Regions from separate parts of the Priestia sp. FSL W8-0001 genome, predicted to be linked through region 2. Evidence: riboswitches for the same ligand, from Rfam matches in the RefSeq annotation. Region 2 holds a riboswitch; the other holds the start of a gene.

Region 1 (10,633 bases), 1.5 Mb from region 2:
ATGCGCCGTATAAACCAGTGTCTGAAAAATCAAACGGACTTGTCATAAAGATCAAGTTTTTAATTGGCAATTCATCATGTAAAGCCGCAAAGGCTGCCGTCATCGTACCACCCATACAATAACCTAACACGGACAAGTTAGGTGCTTTTGAGTGACGCAGTACTTTTTTTGCAGCGCGCGGAATGTAGTCCATGATATAATCATCCAATTTCATACCGCTATCTTCTACGCCAGGCGTACCCCAATCTAACAGGTACACATCAAAGCCACGCTCTAATAAATATTCCACTAGGCTATTGCCAGGTGTTAAATCGAGAATATATGGTTTATTGATAAGAGCATATACAAGTAAAATTGGCGTCTTGTGTAGTTTTTCTTGAGTTGGAGTGTAACGATATAGCTTCGCTTTATTCTTTTTCCAAATCACTTCTTTTGGTGTCAATCCTACCTCTGGCTCTGCTTCCGTTGTGACAATTTCATAAGCACGCTTAAAGCGTCGAGCTGAGCTTTTATATTCGCTAGGCATTGATTTGATTAACTTTTCCCATTCTTGGATATATGGAGTTGCCATGAAAACATCCACCTTTCTTTTTAATCATGAGCGAAAAAGCACAGCCCCGACAAAACGTCAGGGCTACTTTTATATGAACGAACAATTACATGTATAAGCCACCGTTAATGTTTAGTTGTTGACCTGTGATATAAGCTCCGTCTTTAACTAAGTACACAACGCCACGTGCAATTTCATTTACTTGACCAAAGCGGCGCTTTGGAATTTTCGCAACAATATTAGCACGTACTTCTTCTGGAATTGCCATTACCATTTCAGTTTCAATAAAACCAGGGCAGATAGCATTAACCGTTACGTTTGTTTTTGCTAACTCAAGTGCCAGCGACTTTGTGAAGCCTACCATACCAGCTTTTGCAGCTGCATAGTTTGTTTGACCGAACCCGCCTGCTTGACCGATAATAGATGAAATGTTAATGATGCGGCCTGCTTCTGCTTCTACTAAGTCACCTAAAGCAGCAGAAGTTGTGTTATACACACTATGTAAATTAACATCAATCACTTTCTTCCAATCTTCTTCTCCAAGCTTTTTGAAAGAACGATCGCGCGTAATACCAGCGTTATTTACTAAGATATCAAGCTGGCCAAACGCTGCTTTTGTTTCTTCAACAAGGTGTTTAGCTTGATCTGCATACGATACGTCCGCTTGAACAGCAATCGCTGAACCGCCGTTTTCTCTAATTTCATTGACAATAGCTTCTGCAGATTCTTTACTACTGTTATAGTTTACAGCTACCTTAACACCTTGTGATGCTAATTCACGTGTAATAGCCGCTCCAATTCCTTTAGATCCACCTGTTACGATTGCTACTTTACCTTGTAATTCTGTCATCAAAAATCCCCCCTGGCCTCATCAATTGTAATTGTTCTACATAAACAGTAGTATGATGTGTTTACTTGTCCCCTTGTCTTACTTTTGAGCCGGTTGCTCGCTCGGCTTTTCTACTTTTACTTGCTCCAACAGCTCAGCTTTTAGCTGTTCACCTTGCTCTTGAATTTGCTCTTGAATTAACTCTTGCAGCACAGCTTGCGTATCCTGCTGCTCTTCAAGCAGTGACAATACCTTATCTAGCTTTTTGTCTAACGACTTTACATCTGACTTCAGCTTAGTGACTTCACGCTTGAAAGCTGGACTATCTTGCTTGTCTTCAAGATCATCGAAACGATCTTCTAACGCCTCTACCTTTTCCTCTACATTAATAACAAGTGAAGCTACGTTTGCTACATCTTCCTTTGTTGGAATGTTGACCTGTTGAAAATAGCGCCCTGTTACTTCGTTAATAGCTTGTTGATACTGAAGGTTCATGTTCAGAACGTTTCCCATCATTTGTGAGAACTCTTCTCTGTTCATATTGTCTCCAATAACTTTTCCCCAGTAAGACTCAGTTTTGTCATATACGTCTTTCCATGCTTGAAACGGATCTAACATCTTTTGCTGTTCCAATTTTCCATCTCCTTTCCACGTAATTAAAAGTGATGGCTCTCAATATGCTCATGACGAAAACGCATGTGGACATATTAGGAAGCACGAAGTAAACGCAATCATTATCATCAATAAGAACGCTTACTATTGTTTAATTTGTTTTCTACTTGCGCCAACAAAATGTAAAAGTGTTAAAAATATCTTACGTATACTATTATAGAGTTGTTTGATACGATAAACAATTCCCAATATTTGATTATTTTTGAAAAGTTTTGACAGAAATTGTCGAAACCTTTTGTTTTTTTGTCGTTTTCTAAAAAAACCCAAGGGAATGATTGACTTTTATCTCATCTAGGTGTAAATTACACATATAGAGACAAATTACCAAAAAGGGGTGATTAACTTGAGTACAAGTAAAGAAGATAACGCCTCTGCTTCAAACTCCGCTAACCTTGAAAAATCGATTAGTGGTGCACCAAAAAACTTTATGATTCCTTTTTTATTACTGAGCCTTCGGGGTTGGAATTTACATGGTTATAAGCTAATTCAACAGCTAATGAGCTTTGGCTTTACATCCGTCGACCAAGGAAACGTATATCGCACCTTGAGACAGCTTGAAAAAGATAACCTTATTACTTCACAATGGGATACATCTGCTGAAGGACCAGCTCGACGTATCTACTCATTAACGGAAGCTGGCGAACAATACTTAACGATGTGGGCTTCATCATTAGAGCAATATCAAAATATGTTGGATTCATTCTTTTCCATGTATACAGACATGTTTTTTCCATTCAGCTCAGGTACAAAAAAAGATGAGAATCAAAAGTAATTTGCATGTACAAAAGGAGTCACGTAGTTTGATGCTGCGTTTCCTTATATAAAAATAACGGCTATTTCGCGAGCTAGCTGAAATGTTAAGCCTTACACCTACGACAAACACCACTAACGTTTCATAAATTTATTCTGTTCGCAAGCCAATCAACCGAGGAGGAATTTGATTATGGCAACAGTAAAGTATGAAACAGTAATCGATGCAATGTGGGATCAATGGACAAAAGGATTAGAAAACATCGCTGAAGGAAATAAGCAAGTTGAGCTTTGGACGTTAAAAACATTAGAGCAACAGCAAGAATTTGTCTCAAAAGCAGTTGAACAACTTCAAGAAGTTGATAAGCAATGGAAAGCTGAGCTTGAAAACCTTCAGAAAAGAACAGTTGAAAATTTACGTAAAACTGCAGGCAACGCTGTGGCAGACTCATACGAAGAGTGGACGAATCGCATGAGCGAAGCATTAAGCAAGCTACAATCATTATCTGTAAACCAAAGCAAAACTGGTTATACAATGGTGAAACAAGCACAAGAGCAATACCACCAAGTCATCACACAGCTACTAGAAGAGCAAAAGAAAACGCGTGAAGAGCTTCAACAAGTATCTGATGCGTACGTAGAGCAAGTAAAATCTCTACAAAAATCATTTGCTCAATCAGTTGATCAATATGCAGTTGTAAAATAAAACAAGAAAGCCTAACTTCTTCTGAAGTTGGGCTTTTTATTATCTCCTTCAAACCATTACCAGTATGGCAAGAAAACGAGAGTACATACTACGACTACAACGATAATTATTCGTTGAACTTAAAAAAGGAGAGAATGAAACCATGGCTAAATCAAATAAATTATTAGTTCCTGGCGTTGGACAATTTTTAGATCAATACAAAGCAGAAATCGCTCAAGAATTTGGAGTAACTTTAGGCTCTGATACGGTTGCTCGTAGCAACGGATCAGTTGGTGGCGAAATTACAAAACGTCTAGTACAACAAGCTCAAGCTCATTTAAACGGGCAAAACAAATAATTTTAACAACTTCATAACATGGCTAAAAGCAGGTGCTCTAGGCACCTGCTTTTCTCATGCAAAAAAGAGGGTGGGACATAACAAAACAAATTTCCAAAAAGAAGAACAATTCCTTTTCTCACCTCTTTACGTTGTTAGAATACGTTTGTTTTCACAATCAACAAAAAACCTGAATGATTAAAAGCGAGTAACTCTCAATCGTTCAGGTTTATCGTTGGCTGAATTACTTATGTCTCAGCCTCTTTGATTATTGATGATCTACTTTTTTCAATGCATCTTGTGCATCATCTGAACCTTCAATTTCACTTTGATTTTTACCTTTCGATAAGAACCAGCCGCCAACAGCAATTGCAATCAGCACGATCCAAAAGAAAAGTTTCCATCCTTTTGACTCTGGGAAATGCTCATCAACAATTGCTAATTCAGGGTGAGCAAGCGTATATACTGCTAATTTAACCCCTACCCAACCAACAATTAAGAACGCAGCCGTTTCTAAACCTGGGCGTTGATTTAATAATTTTACGAACCATGTTGCTGCAAAACGCATGATAATTAATCCAATTAATCCACCTGCAAAAATAACGGCGAACTGTCCACCATCTAGCCCACCAATCTTAGGTAGTGGAGTATTTGGAAGCGTGACAGCAAGAGCTACCGCTGCAAGAATTGAATCGACCGCAAACGCAATGTCTGCTAACTCTACTTTTAAAACAGTCATCCAAAAACCTGAACCCTTTTTTTCCTTTGTAACGGTTTCATCATGTTTTGACTTTTTCAAATAGCGCTTTACGAGGTGATTAATCGCGATAAACAGTAAATATACTGCTCCGATTGCCTGTACTTGCCAAACATCCACTAAGAACGAGATTGCAAATAGTGAACCAAAACGGAAGATAAATGCCCCCGCTAACCCGTAAAATAACGCTTTTTTACGCTGCTCTTCTGGTAAGTGCTTTACCATAATTGCCATTACAAGCGCATTATCGGCAGCTAAAATTCCTTCTAAGGCGATGAGAACAAGCAACACCCACCCATATTCTAATAACAATGATGCATCCATAAACATTCTCCTCTCTTTTCTCTCTTACTAATCTTTTTCCCTAATTCGGCAAAGAAAACACAAAAAGACCTTTGCCAAATATGGCAAAGGTCTTGCTAAGCATAAATAAACTCGTTATGCCAACAAAGCCGATGGACAGAATCCATGGAATGACGACTTTGTTTCAGGTTTCCCTGACGCTACTCCCCTTTACTCCTTAGACGAAGTAAGTGTATTAAGTTATTATCATAATACGTAACTTTTTCCAACTTGTCAATGGAAGAATAGTTATTTATTTCTTTCCATTCAGTATACGTGCTAACTTGTGTAAAAATGTCTCAAAATGGATGGGTTTGGTGATATAATCTTCAAGCCCCATGTTCACTTCTTTTTCAATATCATCTTGTAGTGCATTCGCTGTAACTGCCATCAACACCCATTTTTTATGAGGCGTGATGAGCTACTGCTTCTTTCAATTAAGTCTAAGGCTGTATAAGCAGCTAGAATGCCCACTACTATTGCCAGCAAAACGGTAAATAAATTATAATTCCCTTCCAGAGTCATTCGCTCCTTTCTCATAAGCAAGACGTAAAAACAGACGAACCGTTTCAAAGACTCGCCTGCTGTTACGTGCAAGTGTATTTAATTCAACTGTTAATTGACCATTAGATCATGGAGCTGCTTTTGCACTTCTTGAATTTTCAATTTCGAGATATGAGCATATTCATCAAAATTCAAAAAGTAGACTAGGTACGTTTCATTTCTAGGAGTAATATGAGAGACCTTTTCCAGATTAACAATATAAGATCGATGCGTTTGGCTAAAAACGTTTGGATCTAAATACATATAAATATCACTGATGTTTTCATATGTTTCATATGTTCTCAACTGTGTGAATATTAAACATTTCTTTCCTGATTTTTCAATAAAAACAATCTCGTTAATTGGTATATAGTAAGTAGATCCGTTAAATTTAACAGGTAATCGCTTTGCTCTTGATTTAGTTGAGTTGTCTTTTTCTTGTTTAGCAAGCGTTTTTTTAGCGCGCTCTAAAGCTACATATAAACGCTGATTTTCAATCGGTTTAATAATATAATCAAGCGCAGATAATTCGAAAGCTTCAACCGCAAACTGATCATACCCTGTTATAAAGATAAAGCGTAAATCTGGTTTAATCTTCAAACATTCTTTGACAGCTTCTAATCCGCTCATGCTCAGTATATTAATATCTACCAAAATAAGCTCTGGACTTTGTACCATTACTTGCTGAATTAACTCTTCACCATCCCTGCAAGAGCCAATGACATCAAAGCCAGGTACCTGAGAAATAAAATATTCTAAGATTTCAATTGAATCTATATTATCATCTGCAATTAATACTTTCACAAACGTCGCTCCTTCTAACATTCTTTCTAATCCTTTTACATTATCTATTCCGTCAAATTAAAAACAAAAATGAACATTTATGCTAAGGAGAAAAATCTCGCTAGTTTCTCTCAAATTTAGTAAGTATTTGGATATCAAAAGTGTAGCATATAACCGTAACAACATATATATGAGAAATGAACTAATCAATTCATAAACCAAGTCTATCATACTATACTTCTTCCACTTATGCATAAAGAAATGCCTAAAAATCGTATTTTTATATAGGTCTTTTTGACTATTAATAAGAGATGAAACAAAAACAAATAAGCCCACCAGAAGAATTCACTTCCGGTGAGCTATATGCTTCACATGCTTATTTGCCTTTTTTTACAATGTCTTGTGCTTGCTTTGATACAAAGAAGCGGCCGTTTTTATCTTGTACGACAACGCTATTCATTTCAATTTCTTTTCCATTCACAACCGCAATATTTTTGTTAACAGGAAACTCAACCGTACGCTTGTTTGATTTTACAACTAGTACAGGGTTTTGTGGATCTTGTTTATTTACTGTTACGTTAGCACCCTTAAATGCTTTTGTAGCTTCAATAAATAGCTCATCCGTTAGTTTATCTAAGTCGAAATTCATTGCTTTTGCCATATGCTTAGCAAGATCAGTATTATCGTAATGCCCCACAGGACGATCTACTCCGTATGAATATAAGAACATGTCTTCACCCGTATGCCCACCTGTCGTAAAGCCTAGGTTTGCACGATTTGCCAGCAGTTTAGATAATGTTACTCCAATTGCATTTTTATCTTTCGCTGCATCTAACTGTTTCTTTTCATCAACCGTTAAGTTGTCTAACCCGTATAAAGCAGCCACTTCTTCTTTGTTTGATAAGTCTTTATTTAGAGAGCCCATTGCACCTTCTAACGTCATTTTCGCTTTTTTCAACGGGTCAATGTACGCTGAAACAGGCGTTGTATCATAGTTTTTATCTGTATTTTTACTTCCGATTGAAATACCGCTATTACCGTGATCTGATACAACAATAACCATTGTATTTTTATCTTTTTTCGCAAACTCGACTGCTTTCCCTACTGCGTTATCAAAAGCTAACACGTCGCTTACCATTCCAACAGGATCGTTTGCATGTGCCGCCCAGTCTGGCTTACTGCCTTCAACGAATAAGAAAAATCCATCCTTGTCCTTTGAAAGCGTAGTAAGTGCTTTATCCGTCATTTCTGAAATTGTCGGCTCTTGGGGCTTTGTTTGTTTACGGTCCATTTCGTAAGCAAGCGCTGAATCTGAGAATGAACCCCAAATTTTATCTGATTTTGATTTCAATAACTCATCGCGATTTTCTACAAAATCATAGCCCTTTTCGTCAATTACTTCAACTAAGTTTTCACCGTCTTTACGGTTTTTACTACCTTCTCCTGTAACAAGTGATTGCTTACCACCACCGAGTACAACGTCTATGCCTTGGTATACTTGCTGCTCACCTAGTACATCAAAGTTATTACGATCGTGATGATGGGCTGAAAAACCAGCTGGCGTTGCGTGTTGAATTTCAGAAGTTGCCACAATTCCTGTTGCTTTTCCAGATAGCTTTGCTCCTTCTAGAACATTTGCAACGGGGCGGTACTTGTCTTCTTCTTTTATTTGTTCAACACCAGGTGTTGTGACAAGTGAAGGAAGCACTCCTACGTATCCAGAGTTAGATTTATTACCAGTAGCCAATGCTGTTCCTGCTGGTGCTGAATCCGTAATTGCTGATTCAGCTGAATAAGCGCGAACCCCTCCAGCCATTAACTGATCCATATGTAGAGGTGCACCTTTATACCATCTTGCTAATGTTGTTGTGCTTGAGCTTGTTCCGTCCGTTACCATCATAATAACGTTTTTTGGTTTTTTCTCCTGCTGTTTTGGCCCCTTCGCTTCAGTTTCCATTAATGCATTTCCTAATCCAAAAGAACCGAGTGCTACAGCACCAGCAAGCGTTGCCCCTAATAATTTCTTTTTCATTTCATCGTGCTCCCTTCGTATCGCTCTTTTTTCTACATGCTTAAATCTAACAATTTTTTGTAAATGCACTTTTATGGCAATGTAAAGATTCGTTAAAATCGCGTAAATCCCTGTTTACAAGCCAAAAAATCCTTCAAATGCACTAATCCTTCAGGAGAAAAGTTTCATCGCATAAAAAGGAAACACATGAACAAACTACCAATAACAGATGAGGATTGATGACAAGGAGATACTTATGTTCAAAAATTTATTTAAAAAGAACAATGCTGATCAACAACCAAAGAAAACCCTAGATGAAATTATTGAGCAATTTAGTAAATCCAGTGATTTTACAACGCTCGCTATTGGAGCTCAGCATAAGAAATACGTCATTACGTACTTTAAACAGCTCGTCCAGATGCAAAGCGTTGAAGATAAAATTATAAAGCCTATTCAGCTCATTGACTTTACGTTAACAAACGTCAACGAAGTCGAAAACGTATTACCGATTGAAGATATCTCTATCACCAAAGATACCCAAGAAATTTTGGAAAAGATGCTTCGCGGGTATGTTATGTTTCAGCTTCATACTGATGATAAAGAAGTTGCGTTAATTAAAGTTCAAAGCTTTGATACGGGATTTCGAACAGAGAATGAAACTGAAAATGAGTTTAGCGTTGTAGGTCCAAAGCTCGGATTTGTAGAAGACCTAGACGTTAATTTATATCTCATGCGAAAGACATTAATTTCTGAGCATTTGGTATTCAAGGAAATTACGGTCGGACAAAAGTCTAAAACTCGGGTAGTAATCGTTTATTTAGAGGACATCACGAACCCACAGCATGTAGATACCATGACAAAGTGCTTAGAGTCCCTTGACTTTGACGTTATTTTTGATAGTACCATGCTAGAGCAGCTCATTTCAGATAACTCCAATACTCCTTTTCCTTTGTTTTTAACAACGGAGCGAGTAGACCGCGTATTGTTTACCTTGCGAAACGGTCAAGTTGCTTTTTTCTCAAGCGGTTCTCCATATGCAGTGACGGGACCATCCACGCTGCTTGATTTTTTTATTTCACCTGAAGACTATTATTTACCGTGGGTGCTAGGCTCATTCTTTCGCTTAATTCGAATGTTTGGCGTACTTTTTTCTATTTTTGCAACGCCGCTATATGTTGCCGTTGTTACCTATCATTATGAAATGTTGCCAAAAGATTTACTGGGACCAATTATTTTCTCAAGAACAAATGTCCCTTTTCCTCCCGTAGTAGAAGTGTTGTTCTTAGAAATAACCATCGAACTGCTTAGAGAAGCCGGAGCCAGACTACCTTCTAAAGTCGGCCAAACGCTTGGAATCGTTGGGGGAATTGTTATTGGGCAAGCAACCGTTGAAGCTGCTTTAACTAGTAACGTTTTGCTCATTATTGTTTCTCTAACTGCGCTCGCATCGTTTACAACGCCAATTTTTAAGATGTCTAATACGATTCGACTTTTGCGCTTCCCTTTTGTACTGTTTGCAGCCTTGTATGGACTGGTCGGTATCATGTTTGGCTTTTGCTACTTAATCGTTCATTTAATTCGATTACAATCCCTGGGTATGCCTTATTTAGTTCCTGTCTATCCATTTCGAGCAAAAAGCCAACGAGATACGTTGCTTAGACTTCCATATAGCAAAACGGCAAAACGCCCTGGGTATTTAAGACCTTTAAGCTGGTTCCGCTATAATCCTGAAAAATCAAAAAAGAAACAAAATCTAGACCGAGAGTAAGCAAGGAGGATATACAGCAATGAAAAAATTAATAATTATAGCTTGTTGTAGCATCTTTCTAATTAGCTGTGCGGATCGAGAAGTGATTGATGAGATACAAGTCGTGAATGCGATAGGATTCGATTACGATAAGGACGAAGACAAGATTCGAGGAACCATTTTATATCCCATCTTTAAATATGGACCAACGGAAGAACCAAGCATCATTGCAGCCAAAGGCGATAGTTCTTTTGATGTCCCTCTCCATTTAAATGTTAAGTCTTCACTCCCTTTGGCATTTGGCCAATTGCGTAGCGTCATAATTGGTGAAGATTATGCCAAACACGGAATGCGCGATTTAGTCAATACGCTTGCTCGAAATCCTGACTTAGGGCGTACGATTAAAGTAGCCATCACAGATGGTAATGCACATGAGATGTTAAGCTCTGTTATGAGAAAGAAAATTAAAGATTATCAGTTTATCTCAAATCTAATTGACCAGAATATTAAAACTGAAAACCTACCGCGAACCAACTTACAAACGTTTTTATTTAGTTTTTTTAGCGACGACCGCGATCCTTTTTTACCGTTGTTATCCCAAGAAAAAGATGCAATTAAATTAGAAGG
Region 2 (10,633 bases):
TAAATGGTAGTCTTATAGCAAATAAAACGTGAGTAAACAACGCATAAAATACAGGGGGAACAACGTATGAAGTCATTTTATCACTACATGATGAAATTTAGGTTAAATCCAAAAAATGATCTAATAGGACAGTTAGCACGATTTGTGTATGAAGACCATAGCTTTCCTAAAACGGCAGATGATTACAATGAGATCAGCTCCTATCTCGAATTAAACGGTGATTATACGATGAGCATGTCTGTTTTTGATGAGGCATGGGAGCTATATGAAATGAATCAGTAAGGTGTTTAAAACAAAGGGCCTCTATACGCAGCGTATAGAGGCCCTTTGTTTTTTTTGTGAAAATCAGCGTATTTCAGGCTTGATTGAGGTGATGTTATACTTCCCCTTTTACTATTTTTGCATATACTATTGTAACTTTTCAGTAGGTGTTAGTTTAACAAGGAGGTGCGACGATGGCAGGCAAGAAAAAGCCTAAATACCGCATTGGGGATACAATCGTTGTAACGATCTATGGGACCGTTGGCACCATTACAGATATAAAAGTGATGGATGGACTCTTTGTATATGAGATTAACCATAGTGAAGGTCTGTTTTTAGAAGACACAATTGAGTTATTAGAAGATTATGACGGACAGATCTTAGTACAAGAACGCGTTGAGTTGGAATATAAATATTTCTTTGGTGACATTGTTCAAGTGTTTAATTACGGAAAAGAATTGTTTAAAATCATTGGCATTCGCACAGAAATATGGCGATATAAAGAAGACGCATGGGAAGATATTGTGTATGAACTATCCCGTGTTACTGACGGAGAATGGCTTGAAGCTAGTGAAGAAGAGCTTATTCTCGTGACTCCTCATGAGGAAACAGAAAACTATGTACAAAATATCGATATGTTGTATTTAGGAAAAGAAATTAAAAAGACGGAGTTGCTACCGACGATGAAAAAACAAAATGGACATGGAAAAGAAGAGATGAAATTAACAAAAGAGAAGCATGAAATTATAAATGGTTTGTTAGATGTTTATAACGATTACAAAACATTGCATGAGATGTTTCAAGATGATGAGTATGTAGAAGTAATGAACTTAGTATTGAAACATTTACACAAGATTTCCAAATCAGAGCAAGATAAAGCGTAGCACCATGTCTGTTATTATAAGCGTATGTTAGAAAGGGTAAGCTATACATAGAAAGAGACGTATAGCATTGAAAATTTTAGACATACTCTTGTACTTTTGCTCATAAAAGTATATAAAGTAAAGTTTGAGCTAGTAAGATTAGATATTTGCTAGTCCTTTGCTTTGCTATTTTGCGAGCTCATGAAGCTACGCTTGCCCGCTGAGACGGGGTGAGGAGTGATATTGTGAAAGAAATCGAAGTAGTTATTGATACAGAGGAAATCGCTGAGTTCTTTTACAATGAACTAATAAAGCGGGGGTACGCTCCAGCTGAGGAAGAGCTAGGAGAGTTGGCTGATATTACATTTGATTATTTGATTGATAAATGTATTATCGATGAGCAAGAAGAATAAAGAGAGATAATAGCAATTTAATAGCGGTACTTTATGTAACGACGAGGCAGCTCGTCGTTTTTATATTAGAGTGGGCATATCCAGTTTTGCTAAGTATGAATAAGGTGAGGTCCCTACAAACCAATCAGACTGATTAAAAAATGTATGGACGCGGTTTCCCCAGCACATATCTAAAGGTAAAGTAGATGAAGGAGCCTTAAAATGGTTAAATTTTGAGTGTAGACTTGATGAATAGTCTTGTCTCGCTCCGGTATGCTTTACGCTATCTGCAAACGAATAAGTACCTGAATATAAATGACTATGAAGAAACAGAAGTGCATAAAGCAATTTCCCCGCAATAATTCGATTTTTAAGGGAAGAAAATTGTGAAATGTTTACTCCAACTAAAGCTAATTGGTTAGTACTTTCATAAGGAATTAACACCTGGGTCATACCGAGAAAGCTTTGTGCATAAAACTGCCATGTGTCCAGTACGTCTTCTTTTGTTTTTCCATCTTGAATGAGCTTGTTTTCAATATAATGCTGTTCATTCACAATTAAAGCAAGAGATAGTAAATGTTCTTTTTTCATAGGTTCATTTATGAATTCAGTCCAAATGGGATGCATAAATGCGGATACTCCTAAGGCGGTAAGTAAGTGAGACAGATTTTGCCCATTCTTTTGACTTTCTTCATATAACAGTAGTTGAGAAAAAGCATCTTGAAAGATTGCAGCGTTTGCGCGCTCTAAAAATAGAAAAAAAGCATGCTGTTGAACAGGAGAAAGAAGCTTTTTGGCGAAAGTAGTTTGCAAGTCGGTCATATAGTAGCCGCCATTTCTAGAAACGAGGTGAGCTAAAAACGTCCATTTTATTTCCGGGTAACGCTTATAAAATTCCAAATAAGCATGGGTTCGCGTAATGTTGTTTTTATTGTGCAAGCGAACGTTTTTTTAATTCTTTGAACAAGCTTAGACTCTTTCTCATTTAGTTCAAAAGTGTTAGAAAAGGAAGATAAAATAGCTAAAGATTGCGTATTTAAGTGTGCTAAGTTGTTCGTTGTTTCAATAGTCATAGTCTTGTTAACCTTGAATGGAAGTGAATAAATCATAAAAGTTCTCCTTTTCGTTTTAAAGCAGCTAAACGGGGAATAAAGTTTTTGAAACCTTTATATTATTAGTACGTATAAAGGGTAATAAGTGTTAAGAAAAGAGGGAGTTATTATGATAAAAAAACTACTGAATTCAATATTAGGATCAAAAAAACATCATCGCTACAGCAGCAGCGATTACCACCGTCGCCGTCCACGACACTACAGCAGCAGTGACTACAAAAAAGGACGTCACTATGATAGTCGAAGTCATTCAAAGTATGGACATCATCATTATAAGCGTAAGAAAAAAAGCTTTTTCTCCAGCTTTTCTTCTAGCTGATTGACAAAATGAAGCACTTTTTTAAATCAATTCAACGATTTCTAATGGACCGCCCTTTAAGACAAGGCGTATTAATTAAGAACCGTTATGAAATTGACCGTGTTTTAGGAATGGGGAGCTATGGTATTACATACCTGGCAAAGGATCAAAAGCTTGGAACACAAGTAGTAGTCAAGCAGCTGCGTAATACGAAACAAAAGCTTGACCAAGGCATGCGAGCTTTTCAATATGAAAAAAAGATATTAGCAAGAATAAATCATCCTCAAGTCCCTCAGCTACTGGATGTAGAGGAAAGTAGCGCTGGATTTTTCATTATAATGGACTATATTAACGGAAAGACGTTTGAAGACTTAATATTTGAACATCACTATAAATACAAAGAAGAAGATGTAGTTCAAATATTGCTACAAGTAATAGAAGTGATTGAATCTCTTCATAATGAAGGAATTGTCCACCGTGACCTGCGAATTCCAAACATTCTTAAGGTCGATGATGTTATTTACATCATTGATTTTGGTTTAGCACGTTTTATAGGAGATGATGAACAAGTCGAAGGCTTAGTAACAGAACAGCAGTATATGAGAAGAACAACTGTTCAAAGTGATGTATATGCTTTAGGGCATTTCGCGCTGTTTTTGCTGTACTCAAGCTATGAACCTAATTCAAGAAAAGAGAAGAGTTGGGAAGAAGAACTTTTGTTATCACCAGAGCTTACAGCAATCATTCGCAAAATGTTACAATCCGATGGCTATTATGAAGATATGATGCACCTCAAAGGGGATTTGCAGTTTATTGCTGATAAAAAGACGAAGGCTTTAAACTTTTAATATAGTGTAGAAATGGGGAGGTTGGAATTAATGGCTTTATTTAATAAGATATTAGCTCGAATCGGTATTGGTGCTGCTAGAGTAGATGCAAAGCTAGTAAACGACGAGTTTCGTGCAGGTGAAAAGATTGAAGGGATTGTAGAAGTATATGGAGGCAATGTTGAGCAGACGATTGACCGAATTTACTTACGTCTGTTTACATCATATGTAAAAGAAGTAGATGATAAAAAGGTCAAACAAGATATACAGCTCAATGTATTCAAGATTAATGAGCCGTTTACTATTCAGCCAGCTGAAAAAAAAGAAATCCCTTTTACTTTCCAACTACCTGATGATACACCCGTTACGCTTGGAAAAACACGAGTATGGGTGGCAACAGGTTTAGATATTAAAGATGCGGTAGATCCGTCCGATATTGATTATGTGAAAGTTCTTCCTAATTTGATGGTTACAAGCGTGATGAAATCAATGGAAGACCTTGGCTTTCGTCTTCGTCAAGTGGAATGCGAAGAGGCACCAAGAAGAATGCGAAAGCGACTTCCTTTTGTACAAGAATTTGAATTCGTCCCAGCTAAGGGTCCTTATTATGGAAAGTTAGACGAAGTAGAAGTAATTGTTCAATCATTAGGTAACGGTCAATATGAACTGTTGTTGGAAATTGATCGTAAAGCTCGAGGGTTTAGTGGCTTTTTATCAGAGGTATTAGACGCTGATGAGTCTCTTGTGCGGGTTACAGTGTCTGAAAGTGAGATTGCTCAGCTATCTGCCACTCTAGAGCGAGTTATTTCAAGATATAGCGTATAAGTTAGGATAGTCTGTCTTTCTTCTTCACATATTAAACGTGTGAGGAAGGGAGGGAAAACCATGTCTCATAAAACAAGTAATCAAACACATCAAAAAGGAATGAAAAAGTCGTCACGTCAACAGCCAGAATTCTCAAATGAATTTGCTATGAACCAGGCACCAAAGCCTGAACACTATAAACAGCCTAAAAAGGACTAACGACTGCATAAGGAGCATGTATTTGCATGCTTCTTATTCATTCTTCTTTATCGTTTAATGGAGGAGAGCACAACATGTTAACGCGAAGACAATATATTGTTACTGTCTGCCTGGCACTTGCCTTATTTGTGATTCTAATGCTAACGTTTGACACGGCTTTTGTAAAAGAGTTAGATTATGATGTATTACATACAATTTTTGAGTGGAGGACAAGCTGGCTAACACCATTTTTTATTTTTATTACAACGTTAGGATCATGGTATGTTACGGCACCAATTTGGCTTGTCCTTGTTATACTGTTGATGTATAAACGCCAAGGCATATCAGCCTTATTCATTACCCTTGTGTTTTGGGGGGTACGAGGGTTAAATTGGCTTTTAAAAGAAATTTTTGAACGTCCAAGACCTGGATGGAGTCAGCTAATTGACGCATCACACTACAGTTTTCCAAGCGGCCATGCGATGAATTCGAGCGCATTTTTTGTGGGACTATTATGCCTTGTTTTAGCGTATTCCAAGACACAAAGTGTGAGAAGTATTGCCTATACAAGCTTTATTCTACTAATCATATTAGTTGGGTTCAGTCGAATGTATTTAGGTGTCCATTACTTAACAGATGTATTAGCCGGTTATGCTTTGGGTATCTCTTGGGCGATTAGCATGTATCAGCTCTATTGTAAATTCATGCAGTCTTCTTTAAAGAAATACCAGTTCCCGACATAATATATACCATTACAAATTCTTAACGAATATTTCATTTTATTGATTTAGAACCAAACGGTTATCCACTGACTTTAACAAGATGATACACTAGTAAAAGCATGGCGAACGCCATGCTTTTTTGGAGAGATTTATGCTAAGGTAGTTTAATTATAAAAGAAAGTATGAATAAAACATGTATTTGAAATGAAGGATTTTGATCTATCTATCGCTAATATAAATGACATAGTATTAATTCATACATAGGATGCAGGATAGAACATTGAGGTTTGGAGGGAAGACATTTGAATGTGTGGACGAATTTAAAAAAACAGTTAAATATCATTACGGAATACGATGTTACAATTATGCAAACAGAAGAAAAAGGAGAAAGAAGAGGATATAAACCGGTTCATCGTTTAACGGTAAAAGCTCTCGACCATCAAGATGCAGCGGTTAAAGTCTTTCAACAGTTCAACATTGCTGACAATTTGCCAAAAGAATGCAATGCTCGTTTTATTAGTACAGGAGATATTTTATTAATTGATGAAGGTACTAAAGGAAAGTATTATTATAAACTTTGGACGGATGGATGGCAAAGAGTAAATCGGATTCACGTCCGGTAAATCAATTATTGATAAAGCAAAGCGACCAATCAGGCCGCTTTTTTATTAAAAAAGTTAATAGTCGCGCATATGGTGTCCAGGACCATTTTTGCGTTTATTTGCTGTATGCTCATCACCATGTGCCTCTTGCTCCGCAATAATGGCTTCTTGAGGAATGTGGTTGTTTTTCTTTGGTGAATTAATGCGATTACGATGTTTTTTGCCCATATGATCACCTCATTTATTTAAAAATAGTGTTCTTGAGTAGCTTTCCTCGAAACATGTTTTTCATTACGCCATTTTTTTCAGTACATAGTTCAGCAAAAACGTTGGAATAATGAAAGGCAGAGAAAGAAATCAGTAATTAATTCGACAAATTATGTTATAGTGAGAAGGTAACATTTTTACACAATAGGAGGTACAAAGATGAGTGTACATATTGGGGCAAAAAAAGGTGAAATTGCAGAAACGATCTTACTCCCTGGAGATCCGCTTCGTGCAAAATACATTGCGGAAACATTTCTAGAAGATGTTACTTGCTACAATGAAGTTCGCGGAATGTTAGGATTTACAGGAAAATATAAGGGAAAACGTGTTTCTGTACAAGGAACAGGGATGGGCGTTCCGTCTATCGCTATTTATGTAAATGAGTTAATGAATGAGTATGGTGTTCAAAACTTAATTCGTGTCGGAACTTGTGGGGCGATTCAAAAAGATGTAAAAGTTCGTGACGTTATTTTAGCTATGTCTTCATCAAGTGATTCACAAATGAATCGCGTGAAATTTGGACCTATTGACTATGCGCCAACTGCGAATTTCGACTTATTAAAGCGTGCATATGACGCTGGAGTTGAAAAAGGATTACACCTAAAAGTAGGTAACGTTTTCACTTCTGATCAATTCTACAATGAAGATGGACAACTAGAAAAGCTGGCTGCACACGGTGTACTAGCAGTTGAAATGGAAACAACAGCACTGTATACGCTAGCAGCTAAATATGGGCGTAATGCGCTGTCTGTTTTAACGGTAAGCGATCACATCTTTACAGGTGAAGAAACAACAGCTGAAGAGCGTCAAACAACATTTAATGATATGATTATCGTTGCTTTAGAAGCAGCAATCAATGAGTAATAAATAGTTGAATTCTGTTCGCAATTCCCTTATAATATCTTTATGAATAAGATTCCTTAAAGGGGAGTAGCGTCAGGTTTTTCCTGAAATAAAGTCGACATTTCGTAGAGAAATCTACCGGCTTTATTGGCATAGTAAAACAATGTCTAGCAAGACCTTTACCGATTAGTGGTGAAGGTCTTTTATTGTTTAAATGAGAGATAAAAGATGTAACCATAATCGTTTGTTCTTATTTTTATGTTAAAAAGAGGAGAAGCGATGATTCGTTGAAACGAAAAAAGAAACTATTTTTAATGGTAGCATTCCTTGTGTTGAGTAAATTATTTTTACTTGCAATGTTGACCTTGGAGGTGAAAAATCCGCCTCGATTTCAACATTTATTTGGCTTAATTTCAGTCAGCTATTCATTAAATTATACGGAAGTTCCACCTCGACGTTAATGAGTAGGACTTCACTAAAAAAGAGCGTGCAGTTTACGCTCTTTTTTAATGGTGTGAATTAGAAAAGAAATCGGTTCAACACGATCGTAAAAAATATATTTTCAATTCAAAGAAGATATGGTACGATAACCTACGTTCAAAACGGCTTTGGTTTTCGTGAGAGTCGAAAATCAATTTACTATATACTATGAGGTGATTTAGTGAGCGTAGCAGCTATTAAGCAGCAGTGGTTTTCAAATATCCGAGGAGATATTCTCTCAGGAATGACCGTTGCACTTGCATTAATTCCCGAAGCACTTGCATTTTCCATCATTGCAGGAGTAAATCCTATGGTAGGTCTATATGCTTCTTTTTGTATGGCAATTGTCATTGCATTTACTGGGGGAAGACCAGCAATGATTTCTGCCGCAACTGGTGCAATGGCTCTTTTAATGATTGATCTAGTGAAAACTCATGGGGTTGAGTATTTGTTTGCGGCGACAATCTTAACTGGAATTATTCAGCTCGTTTTAGGTGTGCTGAAAGTTGGAAGGTTTTTATCATTTTTACCACAAACGGTTATGTTTGGTTTTGTTAACGCGTTAGGGATTTTAATTTTCACTGCTCAATTTCAGCATTTTAAAGGTGCGAACTGGGCTATGTACGCGATGGTAGCAGGAACATTATTAATTGTATATGTATTCCCTCTTGTAACTAAGATAGTTCCAGCACCATTAGTAGCGATTGTATTTATGACGACCATGGCCATTTTTGGTGGAGGATTTGGCTTGAAAACGGTAGGAGATATGGGAGAGATTACGCGTACACTACCAGCTCTTCATTTTCCAGCAGTAGAATTATCACTAGAAACATTATTGATTATTCTACCGTATTCACTACCGTTAGCGATTGTAGGTTTGTTAGAATCATTACTAACTGCGACAGTTTTAGATGATATGACGGATACAGATTCCAATAAAAATAAAGAGGCACGTGGACAAGGTTTTGCTAACATAGTTACAGGTTTATTCGGTGGAATGGCAGGATGCGCTATGATTGGACAATCTGTAATCAACGTAAAATCAGGTGGACGTGGAAGACTTTCAACACTTATAGCAGGCGTGTTTTTATTATTTTTAATTATGGTGTTAGGTGATGTTGTAAAGCAGATTCCAATGGCCGCGCTTGTTGGCGTCATGTTTATGGTAGCGGTAGGCACGTTTGATTGGCGATCTGTTAAAGACATTCATAAGTATCCTGTATCGGATTCTGTTGTTATGATTGCAACAGTTGTTGTTGTAATGCTTACACATAATTTAGCGCTAGGAGTTATGGTTGGTATTGTCATTAGTACGGTCGTGTTTGGTTGGAAAATGGCGAGATTAACAATAATAAAAGAAGAAGAGTCTGATCGAATAGTTTATCACGTTAAAGGTCCTCTTTTCTTTGCAACAACAACAGCTTTTGTAAATGCATTTCATTACGAAGATGAACAAGCAATAATTGTAGTTGATTTTTCAAACTCTTACGTTTGGGATCAATCTGCAATGTTAGCCGTGGCGAAAGTTATAGGAAAGTATGAAAGCAATAATAAAAAGGTAATATTACAAGGGATGAACGGTGCTACCAAAAAAGCGATGGGGCGAATTGGCTTAGAATCTTCGATATAGATAGCATAAAGAGGTGACTATTCACCTCTTTATTTTATTGAAAACGATAAAATGCATATTATAATCATATTGTCATTAAATAAGGGAGGTGTTTTAAATAATTGTTAAACGAGGTTCCACCACTTCCTTAAAGGTCATTATTTTTCTAATCGGAATTGCAGTGTTTACTTTGTGTATTTATTGGATGCCTGTGTGAACCATTAAAGACGTAGAAGCACATCCTGGTAGGGATTACTCGCTCTATCCCCTTTTAGTATGTGCGTATGGAATTTGTATTACATTTTCTTCATTGTATTAATGATAATAAGCTTAAAGGTGATTTCTATAATCACAGGAGATGATGCAGCAGGACCTATAGCGATAAGTTTGATAGGAATTTTTGCAACAAGTATCCTCACAGCCATTGTGGACGTACTTCTGAAGCCATTAAAAAATTTCCTGGATAAAAATAGGTGTAATTTTATTATTAAATTCCCTACCGTTGAGTATAAAAATGATAATAGAACTTATTCATAATCAAAAAAGAAGTGAAAATATAAAAAAGCAGTTGGATTACGAAATCCACTGCTTTTTTTGTTACAACTTACTGTTGATATTAATGTTAAAACAGTAACGAATTGGGCTGCGAGTTTTGATTTTATGCTTCAAAACCGAACCCGTTAATTTTATACCGCTCTTTTTATTTTACTCTGTACCAAACATATATCGTTTTTGGTGCCAAGATATTCCAAACATTAATCCAATGGCAAACATACTACCCATTAGGGAGCTACCACCGTAAGAAATAAATGGTAGAGGGATACCTGTAATTGGTAATACTTGAATCGTCATACCGATATTTTGAAAGACGTGGAAGGTAATCATCGTAATGACACCTACGCATAAATAAGAGTTAAATTCATTTTTTGTTTCTAATCCAAGTTTAATTAAGTAATAAATAAGAAGGAAAAACAAGCTGATAACAATGCTTCCTCCTATAAAACCGAACTCTTCACCTATTACGGCAAAGATAAAGTCTGTTTGACTTTCTGGAATGTAAACAACGCCATTTCCCGGGCCTTTTCCGTTGACCATCCCAGAACCGATAGCATTCAGTGATTTCACTAAGTGATATGCTTCACCTGTGCTGTAAGTGGTTGGGTCTAGCCATGCATAGATCCGACCAAATTGATACTGCTTAACACCTAAATATTTTTCAAGGAAATCAGGAGCATAAATTACTAGTGCAAGAATGCCGGCACCTATTGAACCAAGCCCTAAAAAAGCAGGAACAATTAGCTTCCACGTTACTCCCGATACAAAGACCAGACCTACAAAAATCGCTAATAAAACAA

The links. A riboswitch is a leader RNA that binds a small molecule or an ion and turns the genes downstream of it on or off. The one in region 2 is predicted to bind manganese.
Region 1: it holds a riboswitch for manganese, as region 2 does, so the genes downstream of both, MKZ18_RS06295 (TerC family protein) here and MKZ18_RS14145 (SulP family inorganic anion transporter) in region 2, are expected to answer to the same signal.

The regions. Positions count from the first base shown of each region.
Region 1 covers NZ_JBBPAL010000001.1:1,195,987-1,206,619, reverse strand. The annotation lists gene MKZ18_RS06325 (class III poly(R)-hydroxyalkanoic acid synthase subunit PhaC) at 1-571, opposite strand, end outside; gene MKZ18_RS06320 (3-oxoacyl-ACP reductase) at 657-1,400, opposite strand; gene phaR (polyhydroxyalkanoic acid synthase subunit PhaR) at 1,479-2,012, opposite strand; gene phaQ (poly-beta-hydroxybutyrate-responsive repressor) at 2,395-2,823, shown strand; gene phaP (polyhydroxyalkanoic acid inclusion protein PhaP) at 2,995-3,507, shown strand; gene MKZ18_RS06300 (alpha/beta-type small acid-soluble spore protein) at 3,650-3,844, shown strand; gene MKZ18_RS06295 (TerC family protein) at 4,092-4,904, opposite strand; yybP-ykoY riboswitch at 5,002-5,104, opposite strand; gene MKZ18_RS06290 (hypothetical protein) at 5,176-5,313, opposite strand; gene MKZ18_RS06285 (response regulator) at 5,538-6,290, opposite strand; gene MKZ18_RS06280 (alkaline phosphatase) at 6,625-8,280, opposite strand; gene MKZ18_RS06275 (spore germination protein) at 8,516-10,027, shown strand; gene MKZ18_RS06270 (Ger(x)C family spore germination protein) at 10,047-10,633, shown strand, end outside.
Region 2 covers NZ_JBBPAL010000001.1:2,650,262-2,660,894, reverse strand. The annotation lists gene MKZ18_RS14205 (YozE family protein) at 67-282, shown strand; gene MKZ18_RS14200 (hypothetical protein) at 456-1,145, shown strand; gene MKZ18_RS14195 (YozD family protein) at 1,370-1,537, shown strand; gene MKZ18_RS14190 (DUF2515 family protein) at 1,598-2,455, opposite strand; gene MKZ18_RS14185 (hypothetical protein) at 2,738-2,947, shown strand; gene MKZ18_RS14180 (serine/threonine protein kinase) at 2,956-3,774, shown strand; gene MKZ18_RS14175 (sporulation protein) at 3,805-4,578, shown strand; gene MKZ18_RS14170 (hypothetical protein) at 4,639-4,776, shown strand; gene MKZ18_RS14165 (phosphatase PAP2 family protein) at 4,851-5,498, shown strand; gene MKZ18_RS14160 (hypothetical protein) at 5,780-6,100, shown strand; gene MKZ18_RS14155 (hypothetical protein) at 6,155-6,307, opposite strand; gene deoD (purine-nucleoside phosphorylase) at 6,506-7,210, shown strand; yybP-ykoY riboswitch at 7,260-7,419, shown strand; gene MKZ18_RS14145 (SulP family inorganic anion transporter) at 7,851-9,299, shown strand; partial or broken gene MKZ18_RS14140 (DUF2975 domain-containing protein) at 9,397-9,815, shown strand; gene MKZ18_RS14135 (FtsW/RodA/SpoVE family cell cycle protein) at 9,984-10,633, opposite strand, start outside.